One region of the Streptomyces sp. NPDC002057 genome, then DNA from elsewhere that is predicted to be linked to it. Evidence: riboswitches for the same ligand, from Rfam matches in the RefSeq annotation. Region 1 holds a riboswitch; each other region holds the start of a gene.
What was found. A riboswitch is a leader RNA that binds a small molecule or an ion and turns the genes downstream of it on or off. The one in region 1 is predicted to bind cobalamin.
Positions count from the first base shown of each region.

Region 2: linked by a shared signal. The riboswitch ahead of ABT129_RS32400 (5-methyltetrahydropteroyltriglutamate--homocysteine S-methyltransferase) and the one ahead of ABT129_RS21740 (ABC transporter substrate-binding protein) in region 1 are both predicted to bind cobalamin.
Region 3: linked by a shared signal. The riboswitch ahead of ABT129_RS01955 (ribonucleoside-diphosphate reductase subunit alpha) and the one ahead of ABT129_RS21740 (ABC transporter substrate-binding protein) in region 1 are both predicted to bind cobalamin.
Region 4: linked by a shared signal. The riboswitch ahead of metE (5-methyltetrahydropteroyltriglutamate--homocysteine S-methyltransferase) and the one ahead of ABT129_RS21740 (ABC transporter substrate-binding protein) in region 1 are both predicted to bind cobalamin.

Region 1 covers NZ_JBEOXR010000028.1:9,534-14,580, forward strand. Annotated here, with positions in the region: gene ABT129_RS21730 (DJ-1/PfpI family protein) at 1-607, shown strand, start outside; gene ABT129_RS21735 (cold-shock protein) at 923-1,198, shown strand; cobalamin riboswitch at 1,271-1,448, shown strand; gene ABT129_RS21740 (ABC transporter substrate-binding protein) at 1,529-2,584, shown strand; gene ABT129_RS21745 (FecCD family ABC transporter permease) at 2,581-3,636, shown strand; gene ABT129_RS21750 (ABC transporter ATP-binding protein) at 3,741-4,574, shown strand; gene ABT129_RS21755 (ArsR/SmtB family transcription factor) at 4,683-5,042, shown strand.
Region 2 covers NZ_JBEOXR010000059.1:32,196-37,242, forward strand. Annotated here, with positions in the region: gene ABT129_RS32395 (short-chain fatty acyl-CoA regulator family protein) at 119-1,549, shown strand; cobalamin riboswitch at 1,592-1,810, shown strand; partial or broken gene ABT129_RS32400 (5-methyltetrahydropteroyltriglutamate--homocysteine S-methyltransferase) at 1,976-2,848, shown strand; gene ABT129_RS32405 (hypothetical protein) at 2,862-3,284, shown strand; gene folP (dihydropteroate synthase) at 3,281-4,171, shown strand; gene ABT129_RS32415 (cobalamin-binding protein) at 4,546-5,047, shown strand, end outside.
Region 3 covers NZ_JBEOXR010000002.1:27,838-32,884, reverse strand. Annotated here, with positions in the region: gene mctP (monocarboxylate uptake permease MctP) at 1-1,509, shown strand, start outside; gene ABT129_RS01960 (GNAT family N-acetyltransferase) at 1,606-2,106, shown strand; cobalamin riboswitch at 2,162-2,284, shown strand; gene ABT129_RS01955 (ribonucleoside-diphosphate reductase subunit alpha) at 2,417-4,789, shown strand; gene ABT129_RS01950 (ribonucleotide-diphosphate reductase subunit beta) at 4,789-5,047, shown strand, end outside.
Region 4 covers NZ_JBEOXR010000061.1:46,554-51,600, reverse strand. Annotated here, with positions in the region: gene metE (5-methyltetrahydropteroyltriglutamate--homocysteine S-methyltransferase) at 1-1,978, opposite strand, end outside; cobalamin riboswitch at 2,144-2,369, opposite strand; gene ABT129_RS32930 (3-hydroxybutyryl-CoA dehydrogenase) at 2,496-3,434, opposite strand; gene aceB (malate synthase A) at 3,431-5,029, opposite strand.

The sequences.
Region 1 (5,047 bases):
CCGCGTCCACGTCGTCCTCTTCGAGGGCGTCGAGGAACTCGACTTCGCCGCCCCCTATGAGGTGCTGTCCGCCGCCGGGTTCTTCTCCGAGCGCCCGGTGGAGGTCCGTTACGTCTCCGCCACCGGCCCCGGTACCGTGACCGCGGCCTACGGCACGAAGGTCCGCGTCGACCACCCCTGGGCCCCGCACCGGGCCGACCTGCTCGTCGTGCCCGGCGGCGGATACGCGCGGCGCGACAGCCCCGGCGTCCGGGCGGAGATCGACCGGGGCACCCTGCCCCGCGCCCTGGCGGCGGCCGCCCGGCCGGGGCTCACCGTCGGCGCCCTGTGCACCGGCGTGATGCTGCTCTCGGCGGCCGGGCTCACCCGTGGCCGCCCCTGCACCACGCACCACAAGGCCCGTCCGGACCTGGAGCGGCAGGGGGGTGTGCTGAAGAAAGCCCGGGTGGTCGACGACGGCGACCTGGTGACCGCCGGCGGCATCACGTCCGGCCTGGAGCTCGCCCTCTGGCTGGTCCGGCGCGAACTCGGCCCCGACGCGGCGAACGGCCTGGAGACCATGCTGGAGTACGAGGCCCGGGGCACCGTCTGGACGCGCGACCGGTAGGCCGTCACGGAGGGCGCGGGGCCGACGCGGGGCGGGCCGGGCGGGTCGAGGCGGTTCGGGGCGGTTCGGGGCATGAAAAGGCCCGGTGCCGGACACGGGGGATCTCCGGCACCAGGCCTCTGTTGAAGATTCTACAGACTCGGTGGGTGTGTACGCACCACACCCCACCCCGCCGCCGTCCGCCCGCCCCCGGGGCGAGACGCGGACCCCGCGCGGCCCTTCCTCGAACGGGGTTCACGTGGGAGTCCGCCGGCACCGGTCGGGGTGCGGGCAACGGGCGAACGACGGGCGAACGGGGTAAAAGTCCCCTGAGGCGTGAACGCGGCCGAGCGGGGTCCCCGCCCCCTCGGCCGCGCCACCGGTGACGACGACGAGGAGGCCGCCGTGGAGGGCAGAAACATAGGGTTCGTGCATTCCTTCAACCGCGCCGGCGGGTACGGATTCGTCGTTCCCGTGGGCTCCGAGGAACAGGTCTACTTCAGCGCCGAGGACATCGAGGGGGAGGAGCGGTCGCTCTCCGAGGGACAGCAGGTCTCCTTCGTCCTCGTCCTGGGCGAGGGCCGGTTCGAGGCGAAGGAGCTGCGCGTCTGACGCCCCGCCGGCACCTCTCCGCCACCGGCGGCGCCCCCGGGCGGGGGAGCGGGCCGGTGGTAGTGTGCCGAGGCCAGTCGCACCTTTGTACGCACCCGAACGGGTTTGTGCACGGGTCAGGGAATCCGGTGCGAGACCGGAACTGACGCGCAGCGGTGAGGGCGACGGGCGGAGCATCGGCCACTGGGCGGCACGACAGGCCCGGGAAGGCGCTCCGTCCGGCTGACCCCGAGTCCGAAGACCTGCTGGCGGCCCCGGCGGCACGCTGTCGTCCGGGGAGCACCGTACGACAGGCTCCGCGAATGAGCCGTGGCCGCAGAGGAACATCCCGTGCCGCTCGCACACCCCGTCCGCTCCGCCGTGCTCCTCCTGGCCGGCGCACTGCTCCTGACCACGACCGGATGCGGCGGAGGGACCACCGCCCCGGCCGCGAAGGAGCCGGCCGCGGGACCGGGGCAGGGCTTCCCCCTGACGCTCGCCGACAACTGCGGACAGCGGGTCACCGTCGACCGGCCGCCGCAGCGGGCCGTCGCCCTCGACCAGGGCGCGGCCGAGATCATGCTCTCCCTCGGCCTCGCCGACCGGATGGTGGGCACCGCCACCTGGACGGACCCCGTCCTGAAGGGCCTGGAGAAGGAGAACGCGAAGGTTCCGCGCCTCGCCGACCGCTACCCCTCCTTCGAGAAGGTCCTCGACACCGAACCCGACTTCGCGGCCGCCTCCTTCGCGTACACCCTCGGCAAGGGCGGGGTGGCGACCCGCGACCGGTTCGAGAAGCTCGGCGTCCCCACCTACCTCTCGCCGACCGACTGCGTCGGCAAGGACAACAGCGGCGACGGCGACGGCGTCCGCACCGAACCGCTGACCATGGAGACGGTCTACGGCGAGATCCGCGACCTCGCCGAGGTCTTCGCGGTGCGCGAGCGCGGCGAGAAGCTCGTCGCGGACCTGAAGTCCCGGGTGGCGAAGGCCACCGCCACCGGCGACTTCGAGGACGTCACGGTCCTCTACTGGTACGCCAACGCCGAATCGCCCTACATGGCGGGCTGCTGCGGCGCCCCCGGCATCGTCACCCGCGCCCTCGGCGCGAAGAACGTCTTCGACGACACCCGCGAGGAGTGGCCCCAGATCAACTGGGAGAGCGTCGCCGACCGCGACCCCGACATCCTCGTCATCGGCGACCTGACCCGCCGCTCCCAGTCGGCCGAGAGCGCCGCCAAGAAGATCGAGTTCCTGGAGTCGGACCCGGTCACCCGGAACATGACGGCGGTACGGGAGAAGCGGTACGTCCTCCTCAGCGGCCAGGCCCTCAACCCCACCCTCCGCACCGTCGAGGGCATCGAGAAGGTGGCGGCCGCGCTCCGCTCGTACGGTCTCGCGAAGTGACCGCGACCCCGGTCGCCGGAGCCGCCGCCGTCGTACGCGGCGGGGGCGTGGCGCTGCTGTGGACGGTCGTGGGACTCGCCGTCCTGGCGGCGTCGGTGGCCGTGGCGATCACCATCGGGCCGGCGGACATCGGCGTCGGCGACGTGTGGTCCGTCGTCGCCGCCCACCTCGGCGGGGGAGCCGCGGAGGTCTCGCCGATCCGGGACGGCATCGTGTGGGACCTGCGGCTGCCCCGCACCCTCCTCGCCGCCGTCTGCGGAGCCGGCCTCGCCGTCTGCGGTGCGGTGATGCAGTCGCTGCTGCGCAACCCGCTCGCCGACCCGTTCGTCCTCGGAGTCTCCTCCGGCGCCTCGACCGGCGCGGTCGCGGTCGTCGTCCTCGGCATCGGCGGCGGCGTCCTCTCCGTCACCGGAGGGGCGTTCCTGGGCGCCGTGTGCTCCTTCGCGCTCGTGCTGCTCCTCAGTCACACCCTGGGCGGTTCGACGGACCGGGTGGTCCTCTCGGGGGTCGCGGCGATGCAGCTCTTCTCCGCCCTCACCTCGTTCGTCGTGATGACGGCCGCCGACGCGGAGACCACCCGCGGGGTGCTGTTCTGGCTGCTCGGCTCGCTCGGCGGGGCGGGCTGGGGCGATGTGGGGGTGTGCGGCGCGGTGCTCGCGGTGGCGCTGCTCGTCTGCGGCGGGCACGCGCGGACCCTCGACGCGTTCGCGTTCGGCGAGGACGCCGCGGCGGCGCTCGGGGTCGCCGTCGTCCGGACCCGGCTCGTCCTGCTCTGCGTCACCGCCCTCCTGACGGCGGCCCTGGTCTCCGCCGCCGGGGCGATCGGCTTCGTCGGCCTCGTCCTGCCGCACGCGGCACGGGCCCTCGCGGGCCCCGGCCACGCGCGACTCCTCCCGGTCACGGCCCTGACCGGAGCCGTCTTCCTCGTCTGGGCCGACACCCTGGCCCGCACGGTCCTGGACCCCCAGGAGGTCCCGGTGGGCGTGGTGACCTCACTGATCGGCGTACCGGCGTTCGTCCTGGTCCTGTACCGCACGAGGAGCACACGGTGACCCCACCCGGAGGCGCGAAGGCGCCCGGCGCGCGGGGAGCCGAGGACCCGGCCGGAGGCGCGAAGGCGCCCGGCGCGCGGGGAGTCGAGGACCCGGCCGGAGGTGTGAAGACGCCCGGCCCGCGGGACGCCCAGGACGCCGCCGCCCACCCGGCCGCCGCCCGGGGGCTCCGGGCCGAGCGGGTCTCGCGCACCGCAGGCGGCACCCTCGTCCTCGACGGCGTCGGACTCACCCTCGCCCCCGGGACCGTCACCGGCCTCCTCGGGCCCAACGGCTCCGGCAAGTCGACCCTCCTGCGGCTCCTCGCCGGAGTCCTCGCCCCGGACTCCGGCGTCGTCACCCTCGACGGCGAACCGCTCGCCACGCTCGGCCGCCGGACGGTCGCCCGGCGTCTGGCCACGGTCGAGCAGCAGGCCGACACACAGACCGACCTCACCGTCCTCGACGTCGTACGCCTCGGTCGCGTCCCGCACCGCCGCGCCTGGTCGCCCCCCTCGGCGGCCGACGAGGCCGCCGTCCGCTCCGCCCTCGCCCGCACCGGCCTCACCGACCGGTCCCGGCAGCCCTGGCGCACCCTCTCCGGCGGCGAGCGCCAGCGCGTCCAGATCGCCCGCGCCCTCGCCCAGGAGCCGCGCGAACTGCTCCTCGACGAACCCACCAACCACCTCGACATCCAGCACCAACTGGACCTCCTGGCCCTCGTCGCCGAGCTGCGCCTGACCGCCGTCGTCGCCCTGCACGACCTCAACCTGGCGGCGATGTACTGCGACCGGCTCGTGGTCCTGGAGCGGGGCCGCGTGGTGGCCGCCGGCACACCGGGCGAGGTGCTCACCGAGGAGCTGATCGCCGAGGTCTACCGGGTCCGCGCCGCGGTGACCCGCCCGGACCCGGGCGGACCGCCCCACATCCGCTTCCTGGGTACGGTCTCCGCCACCTGAGGAGCACCTGAGCAGCACCTGAGCAGCACCTGAGGGGCACGTGAGGAGCACCTGAGGGGCCGTCCGAGGGCGCCGCAGCGCTGCCGCCGGGCCGCCTACGATGAGCGCATGTCTGAGCGCGTACACCCCGAGGCCGCGTCCCGGCCGCACGAGCGGACGCCCGGAGCGCTCGAACTGTCGGCGGCGGCGGAGGTGTTCGGGCTGCTCTCGGACCCGACCCGGCTGCATCTGGTCTGGCTGCTCACCCGGGGCGAGGCGGACGTGACCGCCCTGACGGAGGCGTGCGGGGCCGCGCGCCCGGCGGTGAGCCAGCATCTGGCCAAGCTGCGCCTCGCCGGGCTCGTCCAGTCCCGCAAGGACGGCCGCCGGGTCGTGTACGCGATGCCGGACGGGCATCTGAAGCGCCTGGTGGTCGAGGCGATCAGCCGCGCCGACCACGAGGTGAGCGGGGAGCCCTGGCACGACTGAGGACG
Region 2 (5,047 bases), on a different contig from region 1:
CGGAACGAGGAGGCCACATTGCGTAATCCGTCCATGGGGAACCTGCGAATCGGCGAATCTTGCGAAATCTGCGGATGGTACCTTCGCAGAGGAGGGAGCCGAAGGGAGCGTGATCCGCATGGGACGGCCTGCCGGACGGAAGATCTACGCGCACGCGAAGCTGCGCAGGTTGCGCCGGGAGCGGGGGATGAACCAGGTGGAGCTGGCGCGTGCTCTCGGTCTGTCCACCAGCTACCTGAATCAGATCGAGCACAGCCGGCGCCCGCTGACGGCGACGGTGCTGATGCGTATCGCCGAGGTCTTCGGCATCGACCCGGAGTTCTTCTCCGAGGCGGACGAGGAGCGTCTGGCGACCGATCTGCGCGCGGCCCTGGGGGACGAAGCCTGCGGCACGTCCGTACCGTCGGACGAGATCACCGATGTGGCCCGTGACCATCCGGAGGTGGCACGCGCCCTGGTCGCCCTCCACCAGCGGTACAGGGACGCCTCCGAACGTGTGGCGGCTCTGGCTTCACCCGAGGACACCGCAGGTCTGCTGCCCGCCGAACCCCACGACGAGGTGCGGGACTTCTTCTACGCCCACCACAACCACTTCGCCGCCCTCGAGAGGGAGGCCGAGTCGACCGCCGCGGCCCTGGGCATCGGTCGGGCCGGTCGCGCCGCGGAAGCGCTCGCCGATCGCCTCGCGGTCGGGCACGGCATCAAGGTGCTCCAGGCGGGCCCGGAGAGGTCCGCCGATGCCCGGCGGTTCGACGCCGAGAGAGGCCTGCTTCTGCTGTCGCCCTGGCTCAGCGAAGGACAGCGCGCCTTTCAACTCGCCACCCAGCTGTCGTTCCTGGAGCACGGACCGCTGCTGGACGAGCTGGTGGAAGCGGCGGGGCTGGCCTCGTCCCAGGCGGAGGGCCTGGCCAGGATCGGTCTGGCCAACTACTTCGCCGGCGCGGTCCTCATGCCGTACACCGCATTCCACACTGCCGCCGAGAAGCTCCGCTACGACATCGAGCTGCTCCAGGCCCGCTTCGGCGTCGGCTTCGAAACCGTCTGCCACCGCCTGTCCACCCTGCAGCGTACGGACCGCCGCGGCGTCCCCTTCTCGTTCCTCCGCGCCGACCGCGCCGGCAACATCTCCAAGCGGCAGTCCGCCACCGACTTCCACTTCTCCAGGCTGGGCGGGACCTGCCCGCTGTGGACCGTGTACGAGGCCTTCTCCGCACCCGGACGCATCCTCACGCAGGTTGCCGAAATGCCGGACGGCAAGAAGTACTTCTGGATCGCGCGCACGGTCACCCGCGGCGGATTCGGCCACCACGCCCCGCGGGCCGACTTCGCCGTCGCCCTCGGCTGCGAGCTGCGCCACGCGCCACGCATGGTGTACGCGGAAGGCATCTCGCTCGATGATCCGCGCGGCACCACCCCCATCGGCCTGGGCTGCCGGATCTGCGAACGGCAGGACTGCGCCCAGCGGGCACGGCCCCCGGCCGGCGGCGTCCTCGCCGTTGACCCCGACCGGCGTACCCACGTCCCGTACCCGGTGGTCGGCGAGCTCTGACACCGAGGGGCCCGCGCCCGGCGGCGTGGCCACACATTCGTCTCATTTTCGGGTCTGAATGGTGGACTTCGCTGGTGGCAGGAGACGTCGTAAGAGGGAACCCGGTGGGAATCCGGGACTGCCCCGCAGCGGTGAGCGGGAACGACCGCCGTCATACGCACTGGGACCGGAGAACGGTCCTGGGAAGCGACGGCCAGTAGGTGTCCTCCACGAGAGGGCGTGCCCGCGAGTCCGAAGACCTGCCCGTTGCCCGCACGCGGACGATTCCGCGCGCGGACATTCCGGTGACCTCGTGGGCGGGTCGGCGTACACGACGAGTGGCACGTGCGGATTACTCTCGCGACGTGCTTCGCGCGTTCTGGCGTTCCTTCGCGTCCATGTCCCGGTTCCGGGGTGTTCTGGACACATCTCGCGAAGGAGAGTTCCGTGACAGCGAAGCCCGCGGCAGCACGAGCCACCGTGTACGGCTACCCCCGCCAGGGTCAGAACCGCGAACTGAAGAAGGCCGTCGAGGGCTACTGGAAGGGCCGCGTCACCGCGGATGCCCTCCAGCGGACTGCCGCCGACCTGCGCCGGTCGAACCGGCAGCAGCTGACCGACGCCGGTATCCACGAGGTCCCGACCGGTGACTTCTCGTACTACGACCACGTCCTGGACACCAGTGTGATGGTCGGCGCGATCCCCGAGCGGCACCGTGCGGCCGTCGAGGCGGACCCGCTCGACGGGTACTTCGCGATGGCCCGGCACCCGGGACATCGCACCGCTGGAGATGACCAAGTGGTTCGACACCAACTACCACTACCTGGTGCCCTGGCTCGGACCCGACACCGTCTTCACCGCCGACTCCCGCAAGCAGGTCGCCGAGCTGCAGGAGGCCCTGGCACTCGGACACACCGCCCGCCCGGTCCTCGTCGGCCCCCTCACCTACCTCCTGCTCGCCAAGCCCGCCCCCGGCGTCGCAGCCGACTTCGAGCCGCTGACCCTCCTGGACCGGCTGCTGCCCGTGTACGCGGAGGTCCTCGCCGATCTCCGCGCCGCGGGCGCCGAGTGGGTGCAGCTCGACGAGCCCGCCCTGGCGCAGGACCGCACGCCCGCCGATCTGAACGCCGCCGCGCGCGCCTACCGCGACCTCGGCGCGCTCACCGACCGGCCCAAGCTGCTCGTCGCCTCCTACTTCGACCGGCTCGGCGACGCCCTCCCCGTACTCGCCGCCGCTCCCGTCGACGCCTCGCCCTCGACTTCACCGAGCGCGCCGAGGGCAACCTCGAAGACCTCGCCGCCGCCGGCGGCCTGCCCGGAGCACCCGCACCAGATGCACCGCACCCTCGGCGACACACGGGTACGTGCCGTCGACCTGTTGGCCGTACGACGCCCCGGGTCTCCCCCGCCGAGTGCCCAGATCCGTTCCACCGTGGCTCTCGCTCTGGAGTACTCCGCCGCCTGGCTGCGGGGACGGGGCGCCGTCGCCGACGGGCCGCGGGAAGGCACGGCGGCCGCTGAGCCCGCCCGCGCCCGGCTCTGGCAGTGGCGCAGGCAGCGGATGGTCACCTCCGCTGAACTCCGCGAGCTGATCGACACCGAGTGCACGTCGTCGGACCGCGCGCACCCCGGCCGGCCACTGATGGAGGCTCGTGAGTTCCTCGAACGGGCCTTCCTCTCTGACGAGTTGCCGCCCTTCCTGACGACCGAGGCATACCGCCGGCACCTCATTTCCCGGACGGCGGTCCCGTCATGACTCCGCCTGCGGCGCCGGCCGGCGCACCGGGCGCCGTCGGCCAAGGCGGCGCTGTCGCCGGTCTCCCGGACTGGGGCCGGTGCGCGGTCATGGGCGTGGTGAACGTGACCCCCGACTCCTTCTCCGACGGCGGCCGTTGGTTCGACACGACGACGGCGGTCACTCACGGCCTGGACCTCGTGGCCGGGGGCGCCGACCTGGTCGACGTCGGCGGCGAGTCGACGCGGCCGGGCGCCACCCGGGTCGACGAGGACGAAGAGCTGAGACGGGGGGTACCCGTGGTCCGGGCCCTGACCGCCGAAGGGGTCGTCGTCTCCGTCGACACCATGCGCGCCTCGGTCGCCGCGCGGGCGATCGACGCGGGCGCGGCTCTCGTCAACGACGTCAGCGGGGGTCTGGCGGACCCCGCGATGGTTCCGGCCGTCGCGGCCGGCGGCGTTCCCTTCGTGGTGATGCATTGGCGAGGGTTCAGCCACGACATGAACAGCCGTGCGGTGTACGGGGACGTGGTGGGCGAAGTCGTCGCCGAACTCGCCCTTCGCGTCGAGGCCGAGGTGGGCGCCGGCATCCCGCCCGAGCGGCTCGTGATCGATCCGGGGTTGGGCTTCGCGAAGCGGGCGGAGCACGATCTGAGCCTGGTCGCGGGGCTCGGTGCCCTGCGTTCACTGGGCCGCCCCGTGCTGGTCGCGCGCTCCCGGAAGAGGTTCCTCGGGCATGTCCTGTCCGACCCCGAGGGAGTCCCCCCGCCCGCCGAGGGCCGGGACGCCGCCACGGCCGCGCTGTCGGCGATCGCCGCCTACGCGGGCGCCTGGGCCGTCCGGGTACACGACGTCCCGGCGACAGCCGATGCCGTCAGGGTCGCGCACGCGATCGCGTCGGCCACCTGAGGAGGCCGGGCGGCGTAGTCGCCTCGCCGACGCGCCGCCCCGGGTCACCGGGGCCGCACCCCATCACTGTGGTGCCCCTGCACGCTCACCGGGCCAGGACACGGGCGGTCTGCAATGTGGCGTGAACCGCATGGGGACATGTGGCGGAATTCGTAGGCCAGTACATAGCGATGCCTCGTCCGCGCCCGTGGGACCGGCCGACCCGGCGCCCGCGCCCGCCGCGCACGCCGTCGATCACGGCAGGGGAACCCCGGGATTCCGCCCGGACACCAACGGCGTCACGGTGATCATCGGCCTCCAGGAGCTCGGCGGCGGCACGGTCGTCCGCTGCGCCCCCCGGCGACCAGGCCGAGGCCGGCGCCTAGGCTCGAGCCATGCGCATCGTTTCTCTGCTGCCCGCCGCGACCGACATCGTGGCCGAGCTGGGTCTGTCCGCCGATCTGGTGGGAAGGACCCACGAGTGCGACTGGCCGCCACGGGACGTGGCCGGGGTGCCGGTGGTGACCTCGGCCGAGTTCTCCTCGGACAGCCTGACCAGCCGGGAGATCTCCGCCGCTGTCGGCGGCGCCGCACACAGCGGCTCGTCCCTCTATACCCTGGACATCGAAGCTCTCGGGGCTCTCGCGCCCGATGTCGTCCTCACCCAGGACCTCTGCGACGTGTGCGCGGTCTCGTACGAGGGAGTGTCCCGTGCGGTGCGCGTCCTCGACAGCGGGCCCCGGATCCTCAGCCTGGAGCCCCGCACCCTCGACGACGTGCTGGACTGCCTGGTCACGGTGGGCGAGCTGCTCGGTGTACGGGAACGAGCCGAACAGCGGCGCGCGGAACTGCTCGCCCGACTCGGCACGGTACGACGGCTCACGGCCGGCCGGGCCC
Region 3 (5,047 bases), on a different contig from region 1:
GACGAATGGGGCCTGGGCGGCCGGTCGTTCGGCACCTGGGTGACCTGGTTCCTGCTCGGCGGCGACCTCTACACCGCGTACACCTTCGTCGCCGTCCCGGCGGCCATCTACGCGGCGGGCGCGGCCGGCTTCTTCGCCGTGCCGTACACGATCCTCGTGTACCCGCTGATCTTCACCTTCCTGCCGCGCCTCTGGTCGGTCTCCCACAAGCACGGATACGTCACCACCTCGGACTTCGTGCGCGGCCGGTTCGGTTCCAAGGGCCTCTCCCTCGCGGTGGCGGTCACCGGCATCCTCGCCACCATGCCGTACATCGCGCTCCAGCTCGTCGGCATCCAGGCCGTCCTGGACGTGATGGGCGTCGGCGGCGGCGAGACCACCCACTGGTTCATCAAGGACCTGCCGCTGCTCATCGCCTTCGGTGTCCTCGCGGCGTACACCTACTCCTCGGGTCTGCGCGCCCCGGCGCTCATCGCCTTCGTCAAGGACACCCTGATCTACATCGTCATCGCGGTGGCGATCATCTACATCCCGATCAAGCTGGGCGGCTTCGACGAGATCTTCGCCAAGGCGGGCGAGGCGTACGCGCAGACCAACCCGGCGACCGACAAGCCGCGCGGCGCGCTCGTCCCCGGCGAGGCCGGCCAGTGGACGTACGCGACGCTGGCGCTCGGCTCGGCGCTCGCGCTCTTCATGTACCCGCACTCCATCACGGCGACGCTGTCGTCCCGGAGCCGTGAGGTCATCCGCCGCAACACCACGATCCTGCCGCTGTACTCGCTGATGCTGGGCCTGCTCGCGCTGCTCGGCTTCATGGCGATCGCCGCCGGCATCCAGGTGAAGAACGGCCAGCTCGCCATCCCGCAGCTCTTCGAGACGATGTTCCCCGACTGGTTCGCGGGCGTGGCCTTCGCCGCGATCGGCATCGGCGCGCTCGTCCCCGCCGCGATCATGTCGATCGCCGCGGCCAACCTCTTCACCCGCAACATCTACAAGGACTTCATCAAACCGGACGCGACCCCGGCCCAGGAGACCAAGGTCTCCAAGCTGGTCTCGCTCCTGGTGAAGGTCGGCGCGCTCGCCTTCGTCCTCACCATGGACAAGACGGTCGCGATCAACTTCCAGCTGCTCGGTGGCATCTGGATCCTGCAGACCTTCCCGGCGCTCGTCGGCGGTCTCTTCACCCGCTGGTTCCACCGCTGGGCGCTGCTCGCCGGCTGGGCCGTCGGCATGCTCTACGGCACGGTCGCCGCGTACGGGGTGGCCAGCCCGACCCAGAAGCACTTCGGCGGCTCCTCCGCCGAGATCCCGGGCATCGGCGAGATCGGCTACATCGGCCTCACCGCCTTCGTCCTCAACCTGGTCGTCACGGTCGTCCTGACCTTCGTCCTCAAGGCCGTCAACGCCCCCGACGGCGTCGACGAGACCTCCCCGGAGGACTACACGGCCGACGCCGGCGACGCCGGGGTCAGCACGAAGGTCCCGAAGGTCGGCGCCGAGACCCACTGACCCGACGGCCGGAGACGGCCGCCGGACCCGCGAAAGGCCGCCCCGTCTCCTCCCGGAGGCGGGGCGGCCTTCGCCGTCCCCAGGCACACTGCCCTCATGGACTTCACCATCAGGGCGGTACGGCCCGAGGAGTACGAGGCGCTCGGCGAGCTCACCGCGGGGACCTATCTGAACGACGGGCTGTTGAAGCACGGGGCCGAGGACTCGTACCTGAACGTGCTGCGCGACACCGCCCGGCGCGCCCGCGAGAGCGAGGTGCTCGTCGCCGAGGACGGTGACGGGCTGCTCCTCGGCGGCGTGACCTTCGCCACGGGCGACACCCCGTGGGCGGACATCGCCGTCACCGGCGAGGCCGAGTTCCGCATGCTCGTCGTCGCCCGCGAGGCGCGCGGCCGAGGCGTCGGAGAGGCCCTCGTGAGGGCCTGCGTCGAGCGCGCCCGGGCCCTCCCCGGCTGTGCCCGCCTGGTGCTCTCCACGGACGCCTCGATGGTCTCGGCGCACCGGATATACGAACGCCTGGGCTTCGTCCGCACCCCGCACCGGGACTGGGAACCGATCCCCGATCACTCTCTGCGCACCTACGCCCTGGAGTTCTGAGTCCACGGCGCGACACAACATGTGGGGGGTTCCGCAAGCGACGCCCCCCACATGTATGCTCGACCTCGCTGTCGACGCAGGGGAATCCGGCGCGAATCCGGAACTGTCCCGCAACGGTGTGCTTCGTGCGGTTTCGTACGGGGTGAGTCCGAAGACCTGCCGGCAGCGCACCCGGTCCGTCCGTTTCGGGTGCCAATGACTTCCGGGCCCCGCGGAGTGGGCCGGTGGACACAGCGCGTCCGGCGTCCGGACCCCCGCGTGCCCGCCTCCCCCCGCCGCGGCCCCGAGCCGAGCGAGGGAGAGCCCCCACGTGACCATCGCGCCCGCCGATCCGGCTTCGGCCGAGGCTTCCGCGGTCGAGAGCGACGGCCCCGGGACCGTGCTGCTGCGGACCCTGACCGACCTCACCGCCGATCTCCCCGACACCGACCCCGGCAAGGTCGCCGCCGCCGCGCTCCGCGGCCGCAGCGCCTCGTCGGACGAGGCGGAACTGCGCGAGCTGGCCACCGAGGCGGCCGCCGGCCTGATCGCCGACGACCCGGCGTACTCCCGGCTCGCCGCCCGGCTCCTGACGATCACCATCGCCGACGAGGCCGCGAGCCAGGGCTCGTTCTCCTTCTCCGCCTCCGTCGCCGTCGGCCACCACGAGGGCCTGATCGCCGACCGCACCGCCGCGTTCGTGACGCGGCACGCGGACCGCCTCGACGCGACGATCGACGCGGCCGGCGACGACCGCTTCGGCTACTTCGGCCTGCGCACCCTCTACTCGCGCTACCTGCTGCGCCACCCGATCACCCGCAAGGTGGTCGAGACCCCGCAGCACTTCATGCTGCGCGTGGCCTGCGGGCTCGCCGAGGACGACAGCGTCCGCGCGCTCGACGAGGTCGCCGCGCTGTACGGCCTGATGAGCCGGCTCGACTACCTGCCGTCCTCCCCCACGCTGTTCAACTCCGGCACCCGCCACCCGCAGATGTCCTCCTGCTACCTCCTGGACTCCCCGCTGGACGAGCTGGACTCCATCTACGACCGCTACCACCAGGTGGCGCGGCTCTCGAAGCACGCGGGCGGCATCGGCCTCTCGTACTCCCGCATCCGCGCCCGCGGTTCGCTGATCCGCGGCACCAACGGCCACTCCAACGGCATCGTTCCGTTCCTGAAGACCCTCGACGCCTCCGTCGCCGCGGTCAACCAGGGCGGCCGCCGCAAGGGCGCCGCCGCCGTCTACCTGGAGACCTGGCACGCGGACATCGAGGAGTTCCTGGAGCTCCGCGACAACACCGGCGAGGACCAGCGCCGTACGCACAACCTGAACCTGGCGCACTGGATCCCGGACGAGTTCATGCGCCGCGTCAACGCGGACGCCGACTGGTCGCTGTTCTCCCCGGCGGACGTGCCCGAGCTGGTCGACCTGTGGGGCGACGAGTTCGACGCCGCCTACCGCAAGGCCGAGGAGGCGGGCCTGGCCCGCAAGACGATGCCGGCCCGCGACCTGTACGGCCGGATGATGCGGACCCTGGCCCAGACCGGCAACGGCTGGATGACCTTCAAGGACGCCTCGAACCGGACGGCCAACCAGACCGCCGAGCCCGGCCACACCGTCCACTCCTCGAACCTCTGCACCGAGATCCTGGAGGTCACCGACGACGGCGAGACCGCGGTCTGCAACCTGGGCTCGGTCAACCTCGGCGCCTTCGTGGTCGGTTCGGACATCGACTGGGAGCGGCTCGACGCCACCGTGCGCACGGCCGTCACCTTCCTCGACCGCGTCGTCGACATCAACTTCTACCCGACCGAGCAGGCGGGCAACTCCAACGCCCGCTGGCGGCCGGTGGGCCTGGGCGCGATGGGCCTCCAGGACGTCTTCTTCCAGCTGAAGCTGCCGTTCGACTCCCCCGAGGCGCGCGCGCTCTCCACCCGGATCGCCGAGCGCATCATGCTCGCCGCGTACGAGGCCTCCGCCGACCTCGCCGAGCGCAACGGGCCGGTCCCCGCCTGGGACAAGACCCGCGCCGCCCGCGGTGTCCTGCACCCGGACCACTACGACGTCGAGCTCAACTGGCCGGAGCGCTGGGCCGCGCTGCGCGAGCGGATCGCCGCCGTCGGCATGCGCAACTCGCTGCTCCTCGCCATCGCGCCGACCGCGACGATCGCCTCGATCGCCGGCGTGTACGAGTGCATCGAGCCGCAGGTCTCCAACCTCTTCAAGCGCGAGACGCTCTCCGGCGAGTTCCTCCAGGTCAACTCGTACCTGGTCGACGAGCTGAAGAGGCTCGGCGTGTGGGACGCGCAGACCCGTGAGGCGCTGCGCGACGCCAACGGCTCGGTGGCCGGCTTCACCTGGGTCCCGGCCGAGGTGCGCGAGCTGTACCGCACGGCGTGGGAGATCCCGCAGCGCGGTCTGATCGACATGGCCGCCGCCCGGACGCCGTTCCTGGACCAGTCGCAGTCGCTGAACCTGTTCCTGGAGACGCCGACGATCGGCAAGCTGTCGTCGATGTACGCGTACGCCTGGAAGCAGGGTCTGAAGACGACGTACTACCTGCGCTCCCGCCCGGCGACCCGGATCGCCCGCGCCGCCCAGGCGTCGACGGCGGCCGCCACCATCCCCGTCCAGCAGGCCGCCGACCCCGACGCGGTCGCCTGCTCCCTGGAAAACCCCGAGTCCTGCGAGGCCTGCCAGTAATGAGCTCCACCGAACAGAAGAACCTCCTCGACCCGGGCTTCGAGCTGACCCTGCGTCCGATGCGGTACCCGGACTTCTACGAGCGCTACCGGGACGCCATCAAGAACACCTGGACCGTCGAGGAGGTCGACCTCCACTCGGACGTCGCCGACCTCGCCAAGCTCACCCCCGGTGAGCAGCACATGATCGGCCGTCTGGTCGCGTTCTTCGCGACCGGCGACTCGATCGTGTCGAACAACCTGGTGCTGACGCTCTACA
Region 4 (5,047 bases), on a different contig from region 1:
CGTAGCACATGTGGGTGTGGATCTGGGTGTCCGGCCGCACCCCGCCGGTGGTGAGGCGGAAGGCCTCGGTCGCCCAGGCCAGGTACTCCGGGTGGTCCGCGGCCCGCAGCGGCAGGGTCTCCCGGAGCGCCGGTTCATCGACCTGGATGATCGAAGTACCCGCCGCCTCCAGGTCGTTCACCTCGTCCCGCAGGGCCAGCGCGACCTGCCGCGCGGTGTCGCCGAGCGGCTGGTCGTCGCGGACGAAGGACCAGGCGAGCATGGTGACGGGCCCGGTGAGCATGCCCTTGACGGGCTTCCCGGTCAGCGACTGGGCGTACGTCGTCCACCGGACGGTCATCGGTTCGGGGCGGGAGATGTCCCCGGCCAGGATCGGGGGCCGGACGTAGCGGGTGCCGTAGGACTGGACCCAGCCGTGCTCGGTGGCGAGGTAGCCGGTGAGCTGCTCGGCGAAGTACTGCACCATGTCGTTGCGTTCGGGCTCGCCGTGCACCAGGACGTCGATCCCCGTCTTCTCCTGGTAGCCGATCACCTCCTGGATCTCGGACCTGATGCGCTCCTCGTACCCGGCGGCGTCGATCCGCCCGGCCCGCAGGTCGGCCCGGGCCGCGCGCAGGTCGGCGGTCTGCGGGAAGGAGCCGATCGTGGTGGTCGGCAGCAACGGAAGCCTCAGATGGGCGCGTTGGGCGGCCGCGCGCTCGGCGTACGGCTGCGAACGGCGTCCGTCCGCGTCGGTGACGGCGGCGGCGCGGGCGCGTACGGCGGGGTCGCGGGTGATCGGGGAGCCGGCCCGGGAGGCGAGGGCCGCGCGGTTCGCCGACAGCTCGTCGGCGATGACCTCGGTGCCGCCGGAGAGCCCCTCGGCCAGGGTCACCAGCTCCGCGGTCTTCTGCCGGGCGAAGGACAGCCAGCGCAGGATCCGGGGGTCGACGTCCTTCTCGGCGGTCGCGTCGAGCGGCACGTGGAGGAGGGAGCAGGAGGCGGCGACGTCCACCCGGTCGGCGAGCCCGAGGAGGGTGCCGAGGGTGGAGAGCGACTTCTCCAGGTCGTTGACCCAGATGTTGCGGCCGTCCACCACCCCGGCGACCAGGCGCTTGCCCGGCAGGCCGCCGACGGCGGCGAGCGCGTCGACCTGGCCGGCGGCGGGGCCGGTGAAGTCGAGGGCGAGCCCCTCGACCGGTGCCTTGGCGAGTACGGGGAGGGCGTCGCCGAGCCGGTCGAAGTAGGAGGCGACGAGCAGCTTGGGCCGGTCGGTGAGCGCGCCGAGGTCGCGGTAGGCCCGCTCGGCCGCGTTCAGTTCGGCCGGGGTCCGGTCCTGCACCAGGGCCGGCTCGTCCAGCTGAGCCCACTCCGCGCCCGCCGCGCGCAGGTCGGCGAGGACCTCCGCGTACACCGGCAGCAGTCGGTCGAGCAGGGTCAGCGGATCGAAGTCGGCGGCCACGCCGGGGGCCGGCTTGGCGAGCAGCAGATAGGTGACGGGCCCCAGCAGGACGGGTCGGGCCGTCAGGCCGAGGGTGAGGGCTTCGCGCAGCCCGGCGACCTGCTGGGCGGAGTCGGCGGTGAACACGGTGTCCGGCCCCAACTCGGGGACCAGGTAGTGGTAGTTGGTGTCGAACCACTTCGTCATCTCCAGGGGCGCCACGTCCTGGGTGCCGCGCGCCATCGCGAAGTAGCCGTCGAGCGCGTCGGCCGCGACGGCCTCCCGGTGGCGGGCGGGGATCGCGCCGACCATGACGGTGGTGTCGAGGACGTGGTCGTAGAGGGAGAAGTCGCCGGTGGGCACCTCGTGGACGCCCGCGTCGGCGAGCTGCCGCCAGTTCTCGGCGCGCAGTGCGGCGGCGGCGGCCCGGAGGGCCTCGGCGTCGACGCGGCCCTTCCAGTACCCCTCGATCGCCTTCTTGAGTTCCCGGCCCTGCCCCTGGCGGGGGTAGCCGTACACAGTGGCCCGTGCTGCCGCGGCTGCGGACTTCGTGGTCACGGAGATCTCCTTCGCGAGATGAATCCCTGAGATCCCGGGGACGGGACGAGAGCGCGAAGGGGCGACGACCGGTCGGTGCGCGTGCGCGTGGAACGGCGCGCTCGCCCGACAGGTATGTGCGCCGACCCGCCCTCGAGGTCACCGGAATGTCCGCGCGCGGAATCGTCCGCGTGCGGGCAACGGGCAGGTCTTCGGACTCGCGGGCACGTCCTCCGGAGGTGACCGGAGGGCTCCTACTGGCCGTCGCTTCCCAGACCCTTCCCGGGCCCAGTGCGTATGACGGCGGTCGTTCCCACTCACCGCTGCGGGGCAGTCCCGGATTCCCACCGGGTTCCCTCTTACGACGCCTCCCGCCTGGCGGACGGGGCGAACCAGCTGCACGGCCACCCTACGGCGTCGGCCGCGCGCGCGAGCACGGTGATTCCACCATTCGGACGGTGACATGAGACACGCGGGCATGACGGTGGGCCGGGGACGGCACCACCCGTCCCCGGCCCCTCAGCCGCCGCCGGCCCCCTCAGACCGGCTGCCGTCCGGGTCCTCTCACCCGGTCGTACCCGTGGAACCCGCGGCCCGTCTTGCGGCCGAGGAGTCCCGCCTCCACCATCCGCAGGAGCAGCGGGGGCGGGGCGTACAGCGGTTCCTTGAACTCGTCGTAGAGCGACTCGGCGATCGACGCGACCGTGTCGAGTCCGATCAGGTCCGCGAGCTTCAGCGGCCCCATCGGGTGGGCGCAGCCGAGTTCCATGCCGTGGTCGACGTCCGAGGCGGAGGCGAAGCCCGACTCCGTCATCCGGATCGCCGACAGCAGGTAGGGGACCAGGAGGGCGTTGACGACGAAGCCGGCCCGGTCGCGGGAGCGGATGACCGTCTTGCCCAGGACGGCGGTGGCGAACTCCGTCACGTCGCGCTCCACGTCGGGCGCCGTGTGGAGGGTCGTGACCACCTCCACGAGCGGCAGCACCGGGACCGGGTTGAAGAAGTGCACTCCGACGACCCGGTCGGCGCGGCCGGTGGCCATGCCGAGGCGCATCACGGGGAGGGAGGAGGTGTTGGTGGCCAGGATCGCCGCCGGATCGGTGACGATCTTGTCGAGCGCGGTGAACACCTCCGTCTTCACGGCGGGGTCCTCGGTGACCGCCTCGACGACCAACTGCCGATCGGCCAGGTCGTCGAGGTCGGCGGTGACCGTGATCCGGTCGAGCGCGCCCTCGCCCGCGACCCGGTCGAGCTTCCCCCGTCGCACGGCCCGTTCGAGGGAGTCGGCGATCCGGTCGCGCGCCGCCGCGGCCGCCGGCCGGGTGGCCTCGCAGAGCAGGGTGTCGAGTCCGGCCCGTGCGCACACCTCGGCGATGCCCGCGCCCATCTGGCCGCCGCCGACGACGCCGACGCGCCGGATGCCGACGGGCCGGCGGGCCTCGGGCGGGCCGCCCGCGTGCCCGGTCTCCCCGCTCACGCCCGGGGCTCCGTCGTCCGCACGAGGTGGCGGGAGTACGCCTCGGGGGTGAAGAACAGCGGCAGTTCGGCGGAGAGAGCGGTCCGCTCGAACAGCTCCCGCACCTCGTCGAGCGGCGCCCACGGGTACGCGGCGCCCAGGGCGGCCAGTTCGTCGTCCAGGGTCCGCAGGACGTCCTCGCGCTGGATCACGCGGTGCCGCAGCCACTGCCAGACCTGGACGCGGGCGATCTCGGCGGTGGCCGCGTCCTCCATGAGGCCGTCGAGGGCGACCGCGCCCTGGCCGCCCATCCACGCGGCGAAGTAGCGCAGGGCCACCGCGATGTTCGTGCGCACCCCCTCCTCGGTCGGGGGCCCGCCGATCCGGCGCACGGACAGCAGGTCCGCCGCCGTGACCTCCACGTCGTCCCGGGTCCGGTGGATCTGGTCGGGACGGTCGCCGAGCACACCGTCGAAGACCTTCCGGCAGACCGGGACGAGTCCGGGGTGGGCCACCCAGGAACCGTCGAAGCCGTCCTCGGCCTCCCGTTCCTTGTCCAGGCGGACCTTGGCGAGGGCCGCCTCGTGGGCGGCGGGGTCCCGGCCCGGGACCTGGGCGGCCATGCCGCCGATGGCGTGGGCGCCGCGCCGGTGGCAGGTCCGCACCAGGAGCTCGGTGTACGCCCGCAGGAACGGCGCGGTCATCGTCACCTTCGCCCGGTCGGGCAGCAGGAAGTCGGTCCGGTGGCCGAAGGTCTTGATCAGGCTGAACAGGTAGTCCCAGCGGCCCGCGTTGAGCCCGGAGCTGTGCTCGCGGAGCTCGTAGAGGATCTCCTCCATCTCGAACGCGGCGGTGATGGTCTCGATCAGGACGGTGGCGCGGACGGTGCCCCGGGGGATGCCGAGGAGTTCCTGGGCGAGGAGGAAGACGTCGTTCCAGAGCCGCGCCTCGTCCCGGCCCTCCAGCTTGGGGAGGTAGAAGTACGGGCCGTGTCCGGCGTCGATCTGCCGCCGGGCGCAGTGGAAGAAGTACAGGCCGAAGTCGACGAGCGAGGCCGGCACGGGGCGGCCGTCGACCTCCAGGTGCTCCTCGTCGAGGTGCCAGCCGCGCGGCCGGACGACGATCGTGGCGAGCCGGTCGCGGTCGGCGAGCCGGTACTCCTTGCCGTCGGCGGTCGTGAAGTCGATGCGCCGTTCGACGGCGTCCAGCAGGGTGAGCTGGCCGCCGATCACGTTGTCCCAGGTGGGCGCGGTGGCGTCCTCGAAGTCCGCCATCCAGACCCGGGCCCCGGAGTTGAGGGCGTTCACGGCCATCCGGCGGTCCGGCGGGCCGGTGATCTCGACCCGGCGGTCGGTCAGGCCGGGCGCGGGAGGGGCGACCCGCCAGGACGGGTCGGCGCGCACGGCCGAGGTGGTGAGCCGGAAGTCGAGCGGCGAACCGGTGGCGAGGCGGATGGCCTGGCGGCGGCGCTCCTTCAGGAGCCACTGCCGCCGCTCGCCGAAGGCGACGGCCAGCCGTGCCACGAAGTCCAGGGCTTCGGGCGTGAGGATCTCGTCGTGGCGGTCCCCGGGGGCCGCGAGGACGTGGACGCCGTGGGTGAGTGCGGTGGTGGTCATCGGTACTCCTCCTGAGCT